Acuticoccus sediminis: one gene and its partner. The protein of the gene in region 2 interacts with the protein of the main gene of each other region in a pairwise test. Links are inferred from orthologs where the notes say so. Each region holds a gene or a part of one and is shown on either strand. Other genes may lie near its edges. The genes, in order: recA and dprA.

Region 1 (8,629 bases), 390 kb from region 2 along the record:
AAGGCGCGCGCGAACTGGGCCGGCTCCGGTGACGCCGCGGACGAGCGCGTTTGGTTCGGCGTTCGCGACCGCGTCGGCGCCACCGAGTTCCTCGGCTACGACACGACCCGCGCCGACGCGACCGTCGCCGCCATCGTCGTCGACGGGGCCGAGGTCCAGACGGTCGGTGCCGGCCAGGAAGCCCGCATCGTCTTCAACCAGACCCCGTTCTACGCCGAGTCGGGCGGCCAGGTGGGCGACACCGGCAGCGCCACGGCCGGGGAGACGCGGTTCGCCATCGCCGACACCACGAAGGTGGCCGACGGCCTCTTCGTGCACCGCGGCACGCTCGAGGCGGGCACCCTGACCGTGGGCGACGCGCTGACCCTCCAGGTGGAGGACGAGCGGCGCGACATGATCCGCGCCAACCACTCGGCGACGCATATCCTGCACGAGTGCCTGCGCCGGGTTCTGGGCGACCACGTCGCGCAGAAGGGCTCGCTGGTGGCGCCGGAGCGGCTGCGCTTCGACTTCGCCCAGCCCAAGCCGATCACCGAGGAGGAGATCGCCGCGGTCGAGCGCGCCGCCAACCAGCGCGTGCGCGAGAACGATGCGGTCGACACGCGCGTCATGGGCGTGGACGACGCCATCGAGTCCGGAGCCCGCGCCCTCTTCGGCGAGAAGTACGGCGACGAGGTCCGCGTCGTCTCCATGGGACGCGACGGCAACCGCCGGTTCTCGGTGGAGCTGTGCGGCGGCATCCATGTGACGCGCACCGGCGACATCGGCCTCATCACCATCGTCGAGGAGGCGGCCGTCTCCTCCGGCGTCAGGCGCATCGAGGCGCTGACCGGCGAGACCGCGCGCCGCTACCTCACCGGCGCGCGCGACCGACTGCGCTCCGTCGCCGGCGCGATGCGCGTCGCTCCGGACGACGCTCCGGCCCGGGTGGAGGTCCTCGTCGAGGAGCGCCGCCGACTGGAGCGCGAGCTGGAGGAGGCGAAGAAGAAGCTCGCCCTCGCCGGCCCGGCTCAGGCCGAGGCCGCGCGCGAGATCGCCGGCGTCAACTTCGTCGGCCGCGTGGTGGACGGCCTCCCCGGCAAGGCCCTCAAGGGTCTCGCCGACGAGGCGCGCCAGGCGGCGGGCTCGGCGGTCGTGGTGATCGTCGGCCGCGAGGAAGGCCGGGCGTCCGTGGTCGTCACGATTTCCCCGGACCTCGCCGAGCGCTTCGACGCGGTGGAGCTGGTGCGGGTCGGCTCGGCCGCCTTGGGCGGCAAGGGCGGCGGCGGCCGCCGCGACATGGCCCAGGCCGGCGGTCCCGACGCGGACAAGGCGGACGAGGCCATCGCCGCCATCGCGACAGCCATGGAAGCCGCAGCCTAGCTCGACATCCCGAAACGCCGCGCCGGCACCCCGGCGCGGCCCCCACCGACCGGGAACACCCCGGCGGCGCCGGCGCTCCGACGGCCCGGCGACCGCCGCCGCGCTCCCCCTGCCCCCAAGAGATCGAGCCGGCGTGCATCGGCGCCAGGCGCGGAGCCTCCGGCTACCCGTACGACACGAGACGGCGACGTGCGCCCCGACGCCGTCCGGGCTGCCCCCTCCCCGGCGACGTTCGACACCAGCACGAAACGCCCGCTCCTCGCCCACCGGCCGGGCGCCATTGCCGGACCGGAGCACCCCTGCCGGAGGGACGACAGCATCCCGGAGGGGATGGCAGGTGCCGGCCGCCGCGTGCCACCAACGTTCGCGCATCGCCGAATCCATGCTGCGACAGCGTCGGCATGGAATGGCGAGGATCGCGGTACGCCGGTCGGCCGGGCCCGGGCGCCAACCCGTCGCTCCCGCTCCGCGGCGCCCGGGACCACCGGCGCCGCCGCGCCCGTGTCGGTGATCTTTGCCCTAACGCGACTGGACCGTCCCGAATTGGACAGTTGTTACAGGCTGTTATTCAACGGCGACAATTTGAGACCGACTGTTTCGCCCGCTTCAAAGGGCGATGACATTGCGGGCGCAGTCTCCTCCTCATCAAGTCCGACACGCCGGGCGACAGACGGAGGCACACCTACCATGACACCCCTCTGCCATCCCCCGACGCGACGTCGACGCGGGTTCTCCCGGCGCTGACGCCCGGACTGCACCGCATCGGGCCGAGCACCGCCACTCGGCCCGCGGGTCGGCGCGCCTGTCCAAGCGCCCGAACGCCGGGCGCGCCGACCCACCCTTCCTTCCCGGCCGCCGATCCGCCCACCGGGCGCGATCGGCCCCGCCCGCCAGGCGCGGGCCACGACCTATCGGAGACTTCTGAGATGAACCGCACTTTCACCCTGACGTCCGTCCTCCGCCACGCCCTCGTCGCGGCCACCGTCACGCTGGTGGCGACAGGCGCGGCCCTGGCGCAGCAGGTCCCGCAGATATCGCGCGCCGACGCGCGGGCGGTGGCGACAGCCTGCAAGGCCGACGTGCAGCGGCTCTGCCCCAACGTCCAGCGCGGCGACGGGCGGATCGCCGCCTGCCTGCGCGAGAACGCGCAGAGCGTCTCGCCCGACTGCCGTGACACTCTGGCCAAGGTGATGAACCCATGAGGACCCGTGCTGAAGATATAGGCGCCGCCTCGCTGCGCCGCTCCGTCCCCGGCTTCTGGCTGTTCGCGCTGCTGGTGTCGCTCGCGACGATCAGCGGCCCGGCCTCGGCGGCGACGCCCTCGGTCGCGACCGGCAATGTCAACATGCGGGCCGGCCCGTCGACGGGCTACCCGGTGATCACCGTGGTCCCCGTCGGCGCCAGCATCGTCACGTACGGCTGCGTGAACACGTTCGACTGGTGCGACGTCAGCTACGGCACCGCGCGCGGCTGGGTCTCGTCCGGCTACATCACGGCCAGGGTCAATTCCTCGGTGGTCACCGTCACGGCGGCGACCGCGCCGCGCATCGGCATCACGGTCGTCGGCTTCTCCAAGACCTACTGGGACACGTACTATACGGCCTATCCCTGGTACGGCCGCTGGACCGTGTACCGGCCGTACTACCGGGCCTATCCCGGCCCGCCGCCGCCTCCCACGGTCGTCCACCGCACCGCGACAGGGTCATGCTCGGGCGGCGCGTGCCGCGGCGCGACGCAGGTCACCGGCAGCAACGGCGGCTCGGTCACGCGGGCAGGATCATGCGGCAACGGCCACTGCGGCGGGGCGCGGGTGGTGGAAGGGCCGGGAGGTCGAACTGCGGTGGCCGCCGGCGGGTGCGCCAAGGGCGTCGGCTGCGGCTCGGTCCGCGTCGGCCCGAACGGCGGCACCGTCCGCCACGGCGTCGTCCGGTGACGGCCCGCGCGCGGATCGGCCGCGTCGCCCAGCGTCCTCGCCTCCCGGACGACGCCCATGCGCGCGGTTAGCCTGGTCGCCTACGTCCTCGCCTCGCTCACGGACGCGTCACCTCCGGCGATGGCGCAACCGGACTCGCCGGAGGAGCTCTGCTTCGCCACCGAGGACCGCATGGCGACGATCTGCATCACGGCCACGGTCGACGGCGACGGGCTGGAGGTCTGCCTCCTCGATGTCGGCAACGATGTCGAGAGCTGCCTCTTCGCCCCGCGCGGCGAGGAGCCGGCGGTGGACCTGCCACCGCCCGGCGTCTGACTTCCCGGCAGGGCGTCAGGGCGCGCCGGAGGGGGCGCGCCAGGTCTGATGTCGGCGGGTGACGCCGGGCCGCGCCAGATCGCGCTTCAGGAGGCGCATGTTGGCGTTGTTCGCCTTCCACATGACGTCGGCGACGGTGCCCAGCAGCGGGATCGAGCCGATCAGCGAATCGCCGGCGACATTGGCGGCCATGCGCGCCAGCGTGCGCTTGCGGGCCCCGAGGCGGTAGCCCTGGCCGATCAGGTAGGCCGAGATGGCGAGACCGGCCATGTCGCCGATGCCCGGCACCAGGCCCAAAACGGCGTCCATGCCGAAGCGGACACCGAGGACGCTGAACTTGCTGTCCAAAAGGTTCGCCAGGCGGTCCAGCTCGGCCGTCGAGGGCGCCGACGAAGAATACGTCCGATCACGGCCACGGCTCATCGTAATGGTCGGTGCCATTGTGCAATCTCCTTCGCGTACTCAATTCTGCGGAGGCGCCACAGGTTCCAATTGTGTGTGCCGTTCTGCGCCCTTGCCCGTCGGGACCAAACGCGGGACAACGGCCGCAAAGCGCATAAAAAGCAGCCGCAGCAGGGAGCCCCAGATGACGATCGACATGCCGCTCGAGCGCCTCGCCGAGCTGATCGAGGACGGTGCGAAGCTCGCCATCCCGGCCGAATATGCGGGCGTCTCCATGGCAATGGTGCCGCCGCTGCTGCGGCGCGGGGCGAAGGACCTTCACCTCGTGTGCGTGCCGACGGCCGGGATCCAGGCCGACATCCTGATCGGCGCCGGCGCCGTGGCGACGGTGGAAACCAGCGCCCTCACCCTCGGCGAGGCGGGCGGCGCGCCGGCCTTCAACCGCGCGGTGAAGTCCGGCACGATCCGGGTGATGGACGCGACGTGCCCGGCGATCCACTCCGGCCTGATCGCCTCCCAGAAGGGAGCGCCGTTCCTGCCGATGCGGGGCCTCATCGGGTCGGACATCCTCGCCAACCGGCCGGACTGGAAGGTGATCGACAACCCGTTCTCGGACGCGCCCGATCCGGTCGTCCTCATCCCCGCGATCACACCGGATGTCGCACTGTTCCACGCTCCGGCGGCGGACCGCTTCGGCAACGTGCAGATCGGCCGCCGGCGCGAGCTCGCCACCATGGCGTACGCCTCGCGGCGCACGATCGTGACGGTCGAGCGCATCGTCGACGGCGACCTGATGGCGACGGAGGCCAGCGCCGCGGGTACCCTACCCGCGCTCTACGTCGACGCCATCGGGGTCGCGCCACGCGGCGCGGCGCCCTGCACCCTGTGGGGCGAGTACGAGACCGACGTCGAGGCGATGAAGGCCTACGCCAGGGCCGCGCGCTCGCCGGAGGCGCTCGCCGACTACATCGACGCCCTCGCCGGCCGGGTGCCGGCATGAGCGGGGGGAACCGCGAGATCCTGATCGCCACGATCGCCGAGCTCCTCGACGGGGTGCGGCACGTCGCGGTGGGGGCGTCGTCGCCGATTCCGGCGGCGGGCGCGATGCTGCGCCGGGCGCTCAACGAGGCCGCGGGCCGGCCGCCGGTGCGGCTGTCGATCCTGGGGTCGGTGCGGCACAACTTCTTCACCAACGGCGGGGTGGAGCTGTTCGACTGCGCGGGTCAGGGGCGGATCGACGCCTTCTTCCTCGGCGGCGGGCAGATCGACGGGGAGGCGAACATCAACCTCGTCGGCGCGGGCACCTACCCGGAGGTGGACGTGCGCTGGCCGGGCTCGTTCGGCTCGGCCTACCTCTACTACGTGGTGCCGCGCGTGATCCTCTTCCGCGAGGAGCACTCGCCGCGGGTGTTCGTGCCGAAGGTGGACTTCGTGTCCGCGCCGGGGGTCAGCGATCCCGGGGTCTACCGGCCGGGCGGGCCGCATGCGCTGCTGACCGGCAAGGGTCTCTTCGACTTCGACAAGGGACGGCGCCGGTTCTCGCTGCGCTCGGTGCACCCGGGGTCGGACCTTGCCGACATCACCGCGGCGACGGGCTTTGCCTTCGACCACGCCGCGGAGCCGGCGGTGACGCCGCGCCCCCCCAGGCCGATCCTCGACCTGCTGCGGACCCGCGTGCTGGATGAGCTGTCGGAGACCTATCCCGATTTCGCCGCCAGCCTCCGCAGCGACATGGAAGCCGCCGCGGCCTGACCCGCGCCGGACGGCGTCGTCCGTCTGCCCCGCAAATCCGGTCCCCGGCGCCTCACCCCGGGGGCCACGCGTTGGCGGCACGCATGCTGACGTGCCGGACGCCGGATCACCGTCGCCCGCCCCTCGCGGATCGAAACCCAAGGTCCACCCCGACGGTCGCCCGATTGACGTGCGACCGAAGGCGGCTTCGGGCGGGCGGCAGGGGCGATGCGCTGCACGGAGCGACGCGCAGCACAGTGAGAATGGCGAAGACGGGCGCGCTGCGCCCCCTGATCGAGGCCGCCGTCCGCCGGCCCTGCGTGGATCGGATTTGATAGGCGAGCGCGCGGCGGCCGCCTGTTCGGCAAACCCGACCATCTGCAAGCTGAGTGGGGGGCGGGACGAAGGAGCGCGAGGGGCAACGCCCTCGCGCCTTCGTGGCATGGCCGTGAGGCCGCTGCGGTGCCCCTGCGGGGCGAGACGCCGGGCAGCCCCGGCGTCAGGGCTTATTCGGCGGCGTCGTAGCCGTCCTCGTCCGGGCTGTCGGCGTCGCCGTCCGGCTCGGGGTTCCCGGCAATCCGGTCGGCGATGATGCCGGCGGACTGGCGCACGGCCTGCTCGATCTCGTTGGCGATCTCGGGGTTGTCGCGCAGGAACTGCTTGGAGTTCTCGCGCCCCTGGCCGAGCCGCTGGCTGTCGTAGGAGAACCACGCGCCCGACTTCTCGACGATGCCGGCCTTGACGCCGAGGTCGAGGAGCTCGCCGAGCTTGGACACGCCTTCGCCGTACATGATGTCGAACTCGACCTCGCGGAACGGCGGGGCGAGCTTGTTCTTCACCACCTTCACGCGGGTCTGGTTGCCCACGACCTCGTCGCGGTCCTTGATGGAGCCGACGCGGCGGATGTCGAGGCGCACCGACGAATAGAACTTGAGCGCGTTGCCGCCGGTGGTCGTCTCGGGCGAGCCGAACATCACGCCGATCTTCATGCGGATCTGGTTGATGAAGATGACCATGGTGTGGCTGCGGGAGATCGAGCCCGTCAGCTTGCGCAGGGCCTGCGACATCAGGCGCGCCTGGAGGCCGGGGAGCTGGTCGCCCATCTCGCCCTCTAGCTCGGCCCGCGGCGTCAGCGCGGCGACCGAGTCGATCACCAGCACGTCGACCGCGGCGGAGCGGACCAGCGTGTCGGCAATCTCGAGCGCCTGCTCGCCGGCGTCCGGCTGGGAGATCAGGAGATCGTCGACCTGGACGCCGAGCTTGCGGGCGTAGATCGGATCGAGTGCGTGCTCGGCGTCGATGAAGGCGCAGATGCCACCCTTCTTCTGCGCCTCGGCGATGGTGTGGAGCGCCAGCGTCGTCTTGCCCGACGACTCCGGCCCGTAGATCTCGACGATGCGGCCCTTGGGCAGGCCGCCGATGCCGAGCGCGATGTCGAGGCCGAGGGAGCCGGTCGACACCGTCTCCACCTCGATCGTCTGTCCGGCGCCGAGCTTCATGATCGAGCCCTTGCCGAACGAGCGCTCGATCTGGCTGATCGCAGCCGTCAGCGCCTTCGTCTTGTCCACGGACGACCCCTCAACCAGGCGTAGATCTGATTGCGCCATCGCTGATCCCTTGCGCTTCATTCTTAAGGCCCACCTTGACTGGATTTCAGTGTTTCACAAAACCACGGCGTTCGCAATCTGTTCGACACGTTAAGATTGCGTTAACGATACGGTGTATCGCGCCATCGATCGCTTTGGCATGATTAACCTAGCGCGACAGGAGCCTCGCGAAGAGCCCCCCGGCACGATTCTCACAGGAACAATCGGTGCACGCGGGCGGGGCTCAGCTCCGGCCCAGCTCGCGCTTGACCGCTTCCGCCAACGCCTTGAGCGTAAAAGGCTTCGGCAGGAACTGAGCCTCGGGGAGTTCGTCCAGCGAGGCACCGTCCGCATAGCCCGACATGAACAGCACCTTGAGGTCCGGCCGTTCGGCGCGGATCTTCCGCACGAGGCCCGGCCCGTCGAGCTCCGGCATGATCACGTCGGTGACCACGAGGTCGATCGTATCGCCCTCCTCGGCGAAGATCTCCGCGGCTTCGACGCCTGATTCGGCCGACAGCACGCGATAGCCCTTCGCGGTGAGGGCGCGGGCGGCGAAGGTGCGGATCGCTTCTTCGTCCTCCACCAGCAGGAGCGTCGCCGAGCCGGTGAGGTCCCCGCTCGCCGCCGGGGCCCGCTCCCCGTCCGACACCGCGGCCGGGCGCTGCTCGACCTCGGTGCGGGGCAGGTAGATCCGGAACGTCGTCCCCTTCCCCACCTCGCTCTTCACCGACAGCGTGCCGCCGGTCTGCTTGACGATGCCGTAGACGGTGGACAGGCCGAGGCCGGTCCCCTCCCCGGTCGCCTTGGTGGTGAAGAACGGCTCGAAGATCTTGTCCAGCATGTCCTGCGGCATGCCGGTGCCGACGTCCTCGATCTCGATCAGCACCGCGTCGACCTGCACCTCGTCGGCGCCGTCGCTCTCGACCTCGCCGGCAGGCACGTTGCGGGTGCGGATGGTGAGCGTCCCGCCGCCCTTCATCGCATCCCGGGCGTTGACGGCGAGGTTGATGACGACCTGTTCGACCTGGGACTGGTCGGCGAGCACCGGCCAGAGGTCGCGCCCGTAGGCGACATCGAGACGCACCGTCTCGCCGAGCAGGCGGTCGAGCATGATCGACAGGTCCGCGATCACGTCGTTGAGGTTGAGGACCGTCGGCCGCAGGGTCTGGCGGCGCGAGAAGGCGAGGAGCTGCTTCACCAGCCCCGCGGCCCGCTGCGCGCTCTGCTTGATGTTCATGATGTCGCGGAACGCGGGGTCCGACGGCCGGTGGCTCTGCAGCAGCAGGTCGGAAAAGCC
Region 2 (8,689 bases):
ATCGCCTCAACCTCGCGGGCTACGACGTCGGCTATCCCGACGGCCTCTTCGGCCCGAAGACGCGCGGCGGCATCGCCGGGTTCCAGGAGGCGAAGGCGCTCCCGGCAACGGGTTACCTCAACGCGCTCCAGCTCGAGATCCTGACGGTCGACACGGCCGACGAGCTCGAGGAGAAGCCGCTCCCTGAACTGCGGACCGTCACCCGGACACCGCCGCCGGCGGCCACGTCGAGCCGTGCCACGCAGACCCGCTCCGTCTCGCGCAGCGCCTCAACCTCGAAGCGCACCACGAGCACGAGGCGCACCGCGACCTCGCGCAGCAGCTCCAGCACCCGGCGCACGACGACCGCGAGGACGACCGAGCCGCGTCCGCCGCGCGTGGTGAGCCGCCGCCCGGTCCACCAGGAGACCATCAGTCCGGGCGCGGCCGCGTTCGCCGGTGCGGTGGTCGGCGGCGTCGTGGGCGGCCTGCTCGCCCGCTGACACGCCCGCCCCGCAGAGATCGCCGGACCGGCACTTTAGGACTGGTCCGGCCGCGCGATCGGAAAAAGGTCACCCGCTTCGGGTGGCCTTTTTCATTGGTCGCGAACAAATATCCAAAGATTGTCCGGCCGTTCCGCATATCCTTTGTGTGTCAAAACCATGGATGTGCCGGTGATGTGTCGCTGCGGCGCGCCGCATGAGCAGATAATGCAATGTTGCGAACACCCACGACAACTTCGATTTCATTTAAACAACTGCCCGGTTTATCAATCACGAACACGTGATCCCCGATGAATCTCGACAAGTTTGGAGCATTTTGCAGAATTGATACGGAACCTTATCACTTATAACACTTCTAATGTTTGGGGATTGGGGCAGAACTTATCTCCTGACCCGGGACGAAGGAGGGGAGCGATGCGGCGCGAGACGGAGCGGTTCTGGAACTCCCAGCTCGAAAATGCCGTGACAGTTCCCGATTTTGCCGCCTGGCAGGACCGGCATGAAGCGCTGTCGGCGCTGGCCGACGCCCTCGGCCGGCCGGAGCGGATTTCTACCGGCCCCGAAGATTTGCAGGCGGTTTGGCATACCAAACTTGGCCGCAATACGCATGCGCTCGTCTTTGTTCATGGCGGCTACTGGCGGCGCTTCTCGGCGGACAACTTCGTCTTCGTCGCGGAGACGGCGGCGGCGAGCAACGCGTCCTTCTTCAACGTCGACTATCGCCTGATGCCCGAGACGCGGATGGCCGACGTCATCGACGATGTCGTCCGGGGCTGCGAAGTCGCCTTGCAGCGCAGCGATACCGTGGTGGTGGTCGGCCACTCGGCCGGAGCGCATCTCGCCGTCGAGGCCGCCCTTCGCATGACCCGGCCTCCGGACGCGGTGATCGCGATCAGCGGCATCTTCGACCTCGACCCGCTCCGTTATGCCTTCATCCAGGCCGAGCTGTGCCTGACCCCGAGCGAGGTCCAGGAGTTCTCTCCGCTCCACCGCGCCGACACCCTCGACTGCCCGCTCCACCTGCGGACCGGGGCGAGCGAGACGGTGGAGTTCCGCCGGCAGTCCGCCCGCATGTACGAAGCGGTCATCGAATCCGGCGGGGAGGCGACGATCGAGTTCATGGACAACCACCACCACTCGAGCATCGTCGCCGAGCTCGCCGACCCCGGCAGCGTCCTGTCCCACCTGGTGCAGAACATCCTCGCCTGAGCCGCCCACCCGGGACCGTTCCGCCGGGCCGGAAAGGCGCCCCCGTCACACCCCGTGTCCGACACCCCTCACAGGCAGCCGGGGTGTGCCTTCCGACACACTCTCCGCCTGACCCGCCGCCCATCTCCAGTGCGTCGCCGGACCGGACCGGCCGGGGCCCACGCTGGAGAGAACCATGATCTTCAAGTCCACGATCCTCACCGCCGCGTTCGGGATCGGTCTGGTCATGGTGGCGCCCGAGGTCTGCGCCGGGCCGCGCGTCTTCGTGCCGAAGGCCGCCGACGGCACCTCCCTCGGACGGCACGGCGCGATCGTCATCCACGGCGGCCCCATGCCCCGCCCGCTGATCGTCACCAAGCAGTGCACGGAAAAGAAGATCCGGGTCTGGAGCCAACGCCTCCAGCGCTGGACCTACCAGATCACCACCGTCTGCACCCACAAGCCGGCCACGTACTGACGGCAGGCTCCGGGCGGGGACGGCGCCGTCCCCCACGAAACGACACGTTGCAACGGCGACGCCCGAGGTCCACGATCGGTGCTTCGACCCGGTCGCCGGCGACGAGGCCCCGGCGGCCGGCGAGCGACGTTGGGGTCCTATGCGAGCATCGTTCGACATCGCCGTGCTCCCCGGTGACGGCGTCGGCGCCGAGATCACGCCGCCCGCGCTCGCCATCGCCGAAGCGGCCCTCCAGGCGACCGGAGGCCCGACGCTGCGGACCCGCACCCACCCGGCCGGAGAGACGCTGCTGCACCAGACCGGGACCGCCCTCCCCGACACCACGTGGCGCGCCTGCGAGGCGGCCGATGCCATACTGCTCGGCCCCATGGGCCTGCAGGATCCGCGCTGCGGTCATTGCCGGGTGGGCGATGTGCCGGAGTTCCACGGGCCGGCGGTCGCGCCACGGCTCGACCTGTGCTCGACGCTCGATCTCTACGCCGATCTGCGGCCCGTCCGGGCCATCCCCGGCGTCCCCACACCGCTCGGCAGCGCTGACGCGGCGCGGATCGATTGCGCGATCGTCTACGCGCCTGTCGACGACCCTTCACCCAGCGACAATCCCGGCGTCGGCGGGGGTCCCGCCGGCGAGGGACGGACCCGGACCTGCGGCGAGCGCATCAGCCGTTTCGCGCTGGAGACCGCACTCCGGCGCCGCAAGGCCGGACGCAAGCCCACCGTGACCCTGATGGACGCGCCCGGTGCCGGCCCGCTTCGGGAGGCGCTCGGCGAGGTCGCCAACGCCTACCCGGCGGTCGCGGCGGTGCCGATGGACGTCGACGCCGGCATGCCCGCCTTCGTCGGCAAGCCATGGCTCCTCGATGTGGTGCTGACCGAGGCGCCCTTCGGCGGTGTTCTCGCCAACCTCGCGGCCGGGCTCGTCGGCGGCCTCTGGTTCGCGCCGACCGCCTGCGTCGGCGACGTTCACGCCGCCTTCCAGCCCGCCCACGGCGCCGCCGCAGAGATCATGGACACCGGACGCGCCAACCCGACCGCCGCAATCCTCTCCGCCGCGATGATGCTGGACTGGCTCGGCCACCGGCACGACCTGCCGGCGAGCGTCGAGGCCGCGGTGCTGATTGGCCGGGCGGTGGACAGCGCCTTCGCCGACGACGGCCTGCGCACTTGCGAGCACGGCGGGTCGGCCGGCGTCAGGGACATCACCGGGGCGGTGCTCGACCATCTGCGCCACAGCACGACGCCGACCGTCGCGACACCGACCGCTCCGCCGCTCCTCTAGCGCCTCGCCTCAGCCCGGCACCGCGGCGCGGACCATGCCGTTGGGCTCGCGCTCGGCGTGCCCGGCAAGCTCCAGCTCCACCAGAGTCGCGATCACCGTCGCGGTCGGCAGCCGCGTCAGGCGCACCAGCGTGTCGACCGAGACCGGCGTCAGCGACAGCGCGGCGTGCACCTCTCCGACGGCTCCGGCGGGGGCGTCCTCGGGGAGCGGCTCATCCTCGGAGAACCCCGGCAGCATCGGCGCATCCATGGCGCTGAGCTGGACCAGCACGTCGCGGGCCTCGGTGGCGAGCGTCGCGCCCTCCTTGAGGAGCTTCAGGCACCCGGCCGCGCGCGGATCGAGCGGCGAACCGGGCACGGCGAACACCTCGCGCCCCGCTGTGGCCGCGAAATCGGCGGTGTAGAGCGCGCCGGACCGGGCCGCCGCCTCGACCACGACGACGCCCCGCGACAGGCCGGCAATCAGGCGGTTGCGCCGGACGAAGAGCCGTGAGAACGGCTCGGTGCCGAGCGGCATCTCCGAAACGACGGCGCCCTCCTCGGCGATCCGGTCGCACAGGTCGACGTTGGCCTCGGGGCTCGGCCGGTCGACGCCGCCGGCCACCACCGCGACCGTGCCGGTGGCGAGCGCCGCGCGGTGCGCCTCGGCGTCGATCCCCAGCGCCAGGCCCGAGACGACCGCCCACCCGTCCGCCCCGAACGCCTCGGACCATGTCCGCGCGATGGTGCGCCCGGCTGCGGAGGCCTGCCGCGAGCCGACCACCGCGATCGCCGGCCGGCTCGCGATCGACGTGTCGCCGCGCACGGCGAGGACCGGCGGCGGACCGCCGATCTCGTAGAGGAGCGCCGGATAGGCAGCCGTGCCGTAGTAGACGAAGTGCGCCCCGATGCGCTCCGCCGCGGCGAGCTCGCGCTCGACACGTCCGGGCTCGGCGACCGCGATGGGGCGCCGTCCGCCGCCGGCCGCCGCGAGGTCCGGCAGCGCGTCGAGCGCGGCGCGGGCGGTGCCGAAGCGGCGGATCAGGGTGTGGAAGGTCTCGGGGCCGACGTTCTCCGAGCGGATGAGGCGCAGCCAGTCGAACCGCTCCGCCTCATTCGCGAGCCCCTTCATTTCTTGCCGATCCGGCTCTCGGTGCCCTTCAGGAGGCGGCCGATGTTGGCCGAATGCTTGAACCACAGGAACGCCGTCAGAACGCCGAAGATCTCGGCGTACTGGAACTCGCTGCGGATCGCGAGGATGATCGGCGTCGCCAGCGAGGCGAGGAGCGCGGCGAGCGAGGAGTAGCGCGTCACGATCGCCGTGGTGAGCCAGATGCCGGCGAAGGCGAGGCCCGCCGGCCAGGACGTCGCCAGAAGGACGCCGATGTAGGTCGCGACGCCCTTGCCGCCGCGGAACCCGAGCCACACCGGGAAGAGGTGCCCGAGGAAGGCGCCGAACGCCGCCGTCACGACGAAGTCCGGCCCGCCGAGGTGCCAGGCGATGAGGACGGGGACCACGCCCTTCAGCGCATCCAGCAGCAGCGTCGCCGCGGCGAGGTCCTTGCGCCCGGTGCGCAGGACGTTGGTGGCGCCGATGTTGCCGGAGCCGATGTTCCGCACGTCGCCGAGCCCGGCATACTGCGTGAGCAGGAGGCCGAAGGGGATTGAGCCGCACAGGTAGCTCGCCACGAGGACCGCGGAATAATAGGGCCACACCGCGGCCCAGCTGATCGGATCCGGCATTGTCTTTCTGAACGCCTCCCATTGCGAGCCCGTCCGGACGGGCCGGATGCGACGGTCGCGCCGTCCGCGGCCCCGCCAGTCTCGACGCTGTGGACGACTCGGGATAGCGCCGTCGTCGCACCGCGTTGAACGCCGCGATTGGTGGCCGAAAGCTGTAAGCGACGCAAGTCGGGCGTTGATGCTGGGGCGCCGTCCGGTTACATCTTACCCACGGGCAAACTTTAACGGTCCGCGGGTGGGGATGCCGGCTTGCACAAGACGATGGACGACACGCTGAACCGGCGCGTCGGCATTCGCCGCGCGACAGAGCCCGCGTCGTCCACCGTCCGTCCTCCCGAATACGCGGGCCTCAACACCTTCGGGTCCGACCCCGTCCTGACCGCGACGCTCGACTCCGCGCTCGACGAGGCGACCGAGGAGCATCTGCGGACCCTCGGCGGCTACTGGGGCTCGGCCGAGGCGCAGGAGGTCGCGCGCATCGCCGCCGCCGCGCCGCCGCAGCTCCGCCGCACCGACTTCGACGGCTACCGCGTCGACCAGGTCGAGGTTCACCCCGCCTACCACGCGATGATGAACCGGAGCATCGCGACCGGCCTCACCTCCTCCGCCTGGGAAGACGGGGACGATCGCCGCCAGCACCGACTGCGCGCCGCCGCCCTCTTCCTGACCGCCCAGTGCGACCGCGGCCACCTGACGGTGATCTCCTCCACCCACGCCTCCGTCGCCGCCCTCGCCTATGCCAGCGACCTCGAGGCGCAGCTCTTCCCGCTGATCGCGACGCGCCGCTACGACCGCAAGCCCCTCCCGCTCGGCGAGAAGGACGGTGCGACCGTGACCCTCGCGCTGACCGAGCGCGATGGCAGTGCCGACCGCAGCGCCGTGGCGATGCACGGCGAGATCGTCGCCGGCGACCGGCTCAGCGTGACGGGCGAGAAGTGGTTCGTATGTGCGCCGACGGCCGACCTCGCGCTCGTCCTGGCGCGTACCGCCGAGGGGCCGACCGCCGCGATGATCCCCCGGTACGCGGCCGAGAACGAGGACGCGATCGACATCGAGGCGCTCCGCGACGTGGGCGGGCTGGCCTCGCAGGCGGTCGCCAGCGTCTCGTTCCACGGGGCGACGGGACAGATCCTCGGCGAGCCGGGCCGCGGCCTGCACGTCCTGCGTGACGTGCGCACCCTCCTGCAGCTCGACGGGGCGATCATCGCCGCCGGGGCGATCCGCGCCGCCGTCGGGCGCGCCGTCCATCACGCGCGCTACCGGGAGACATCCGGCAAGCTTCTCGTGAGCCATCCGCTGCATGCCCGCGTCCTCGCCGACCTCGCGCTCGAGAGCGCGGCGCACACGGCCCTGTGCATGCGCGTCGCCGCCGCCTTCGACCAGGCGTTCGAGCGGGACGGCGACCATGCGCTCGCCCGTCTCGTCACCCCGGCCGCCCGGCTCTACACCGTGGGCGCCGCGCCGGCGCTGTCGCTCGCCTGCAACGAGGCGATCGGCGGGACCGCGTTCGACGCACTCCACCCCTCCGCCCGCATCCATGCGGACGTGACGGCCCTCAGCGCGTGGGACGGGACGGCGAACGAGGCGGCGCTGGACCTCGTGATGCAGGTCGAGCGCGACCGGCAGGTGCTGCGCGACGCGCTCGGCGAGCTCGGCGCCGACCTCGGCAACACCAACGCGGACATCATCGAGGACACGCTCGACCTCGGCGAGCGGGCGGTGGCGGACATCGCTCTGGCGCGCGCCTTCGCCGAGCAGCTGGCGATGGTGGCGGCCGCCTCGGCGATGCGCCGCAACCTGCCCCGCGTGATCGCCGACGCCTATATCGCGACGCGCCTGCGCGAGCGGTTCCGGGCCGGCTACGGCACGCTGGACGGCCGCTTCGACGCCGCCGCGATCCTGGACTTCGTCGCCCCGGAGGACTGAGCCCGCGCGGTCCGCCCCGTCGGCCCGACCGCTCCGAGACGCGGCGCTAGTCCTCGGACTGACCGTACTGCCTGTCGGCGGCGCGTGCCTCGGCGCTGCGGTCGGCCTTGTCGCCGTACCCGCCGCCACCCGGCGTCAGCACCTCGATCCAGTCCCCTTCCCGCAGGACGTAGCCCTCCCCCTTGGAGATGTGCTCGGGGCGCGTGACGCTGCCGCCCTGGGAAATGCGGATCTCGTTGGGAAGACCCGCCTCGCCCCCGAGGATGCCCGGCGGGCCGAAACGGCCGTGCTCCATCAGGAAGGAGGCCTTGCCCTGCCCGCGCTGGAGGCGGAAGCGGTAGTCGATCCCGAAGCCGCCGCGGTACTCGCCCCGGCCGGCCGACCCCTCGCGCAGATTGTAGCGCTCGAACAGGAGCGGGTAGCGCTGCTCGAGGATCTCCACCGGCTGGTTCTTCGAGATGCCGATGGTGGAGCAGCCGTTGGTCAGCCCGTCCCCGCCCCACCAGCCGCCGTAGCCGCCGCCGGAGAAGGTGTACATGATATAGGCCTGCCCAGTCGCCGGGTCGAAGCCGCCGAGCGAGAGGTTGCCGCTCGACCCCGCGCCCGCGGCGAAGGAGCGGTCGGGGAGCGCGTGGGCGAGCGTCAGGCAGACCGCCTCGACGATGCGCTGCGAGGTCTCCGAGGCGCAGCCGGCCACCGGGCGCGGCTCCCTCGCCTCCAGGAACGTGTCGGCGGTTCCGGTGACGCGCACCGGCTTGAAGCAGCCGGCGTTCATGGGAAGGTCGGGGAAGATGTGCTTCAGCCCGACGTAGACCGCCGACAGGGTCGAGGCCCAGACCGAGTTCATCGGCCCCGCGCAGGGCGCAGACGAGCGGGAGAAGTCGAGCGTGATGTCGGACCCGGCGACGGTCGCATCGAGGGCGATCTCCAGCGCCTCGTTGACGACGCCGTCCGAGTCCATGAAGGCGCTCGCCGAATACGTGCCGTCCGGGATCGCGGCGACGTGGGCCCGCATCAGCGCCTCGCCGCGGGCCTCGAGTTCGGCGATGGCGGCCTCGACGGTCGCCTCCCCGTAGCGGTCGAGCAGCGCGGTGAGGCGCCGCACGCCCGTCGCGAGCGCCGCGATCTGCGCCTTGATGTCGCCGATGCGCTCGGAGCTGACGCGCACGTTGGCGAGGACGATCCTGACGATGTCCTCGTCCATCACCCCCTCGCGCACGAGGCGGACGGGCGGAAGGCGAAGGCCTTCCTGGTAGATCTCCGTCGCGGTCGAGTTGAAGCCGCCGGGGACCATCCCGCCGGTGTCCGGCCAGTGCCCGGTGTTGGCGAGGTAGCACCACAGCTTGCCGCGATAGTAGAACGGCCGCACCATCTTCACGTCCATCAGGTGCGTGCCGCCGAAGTACGGGTCGTTGACGAGGACGACGTCGCCGTCCCTCAGGTCCCTGCGGTCGGCGATGACGGCGCGGGTGGTCTCCTGCATGACGCCGAGGAAGATCGGCAGGCCCAGCGCCCCTTGCGCGATCATGCGCCCGTCCTCGACGTGGTAGATGCCGTTGGAGCGGTCGAGACCCTCGGAGATTACGGGCGAAAAGGACGTCTTCTCGTGGACGAG

Evidence for each region.
Region 1: the proteins of dprA (region 2) and recA interact in binary tests that used the Bacillus subtilis proteins (3 or more experiments, as listed by UniProt). The link is inferred for Acuticoccus sediminis from one-to-one orthologs.

What each region holds. Positions count from the first base shown.
Region 1 is NZ_QHHQ01000001.1:1,455,190-1,463,818, reverse strand. Bases 5,301-8,231 are described here. They hold recA (recombinase RecA), read right to left. Parts: upstream 7,351-8,231; coding sequence 6,250-7,350; downstream 5,301-6,249. Other genes in these bases: DLJ53_RS35980 (ATP-binding protein), read right to left, coding at 7,574-8,231; DLJ53_RS06335 (CoA transferase), read left to right, coding at 5,301-5,764. In the rest of the region: alaS (alanine--tRNA ligase), read left to right, coding at 1-1,362; DLJ53_RS06360 (cysteine rich repeat-containing protein), read left to right, coding at 2,289-2,564; DLJ53_RS06355 (SH3 domain-containing protein), read left to right, coding at 2,561-3,295; DLJ53_RS06350 (hypothetical protein), read left to right, coding at 3,353-3,610; DLJ53_RS06345 (DUF4112 domain-containing protein), read right to left, coding at 3,626-4,051; DLJ53_RS06340 (CoA transferase subunit A), read left to right, coding at 4,197-5,012; more of DLJ53_RS06335, read left to right, coding at 5,009-5,300; more of DLJ53_RS35980, read right to left, coding at 8,232-8,629. UniProt on the Bacillus subtilis protein: Multifunctional protein involved in homologous recombination, DNA repair and competence.
Region 2 is NZ_QHHQ01000001.1:1,839,545-1,848,233, reverse strand. What follows is about bases 2,488-5,478. They hold dprA (DNA-processing protein DprA), read right to left. Parts: upstream 4,538-5,478; coding sequence 3,437-4,537; downstream 2,488-3,436. Other genes in these bases: DLJ53_RS08085 (acyl-CoA dehydrogenase family protein), read left to right, coding at 5,398-5,478; plsY (glycerol-3-phosphate 1-O-acyltransferase PlsY), read right to left, coding at 4,534-5,148; DLJ53_RS08100 (isocitrate/isopropylmalate family dehydrogenase), read left to right, coding at 2,488-3,427. In the rest of the region: DLJ53_RS08115 (caspase family protein), read left to right, coding at 1-482; DLJ53_RS08110 (alpha/beta hydrolase), read left to right, coding at 897-1,691; DLJ53_RS08105 (hypothetical protein), read left to right, coding at 1,867-2,148; more of DLJ53_RS08100, read left to right, coding at 2,288-2,487; more of DLJ53_RS08085, read left to right, coding at 5,479-7,074; DLJ53_RS08080 (hydantoinase B/oxoprolinase family protein), read right to left, coding at 7,121-8,689. UniProt on the Bacillus subtilis protein: Protein that helps load RecA onto ssDNA during transformation. Binds cooperatively to circular ssDNA, is able to bridge different segments of DNA. Favors the loading of RecA onto SsbA- or SsbB-coated ssDNA and formation of RecA-DNA filaments.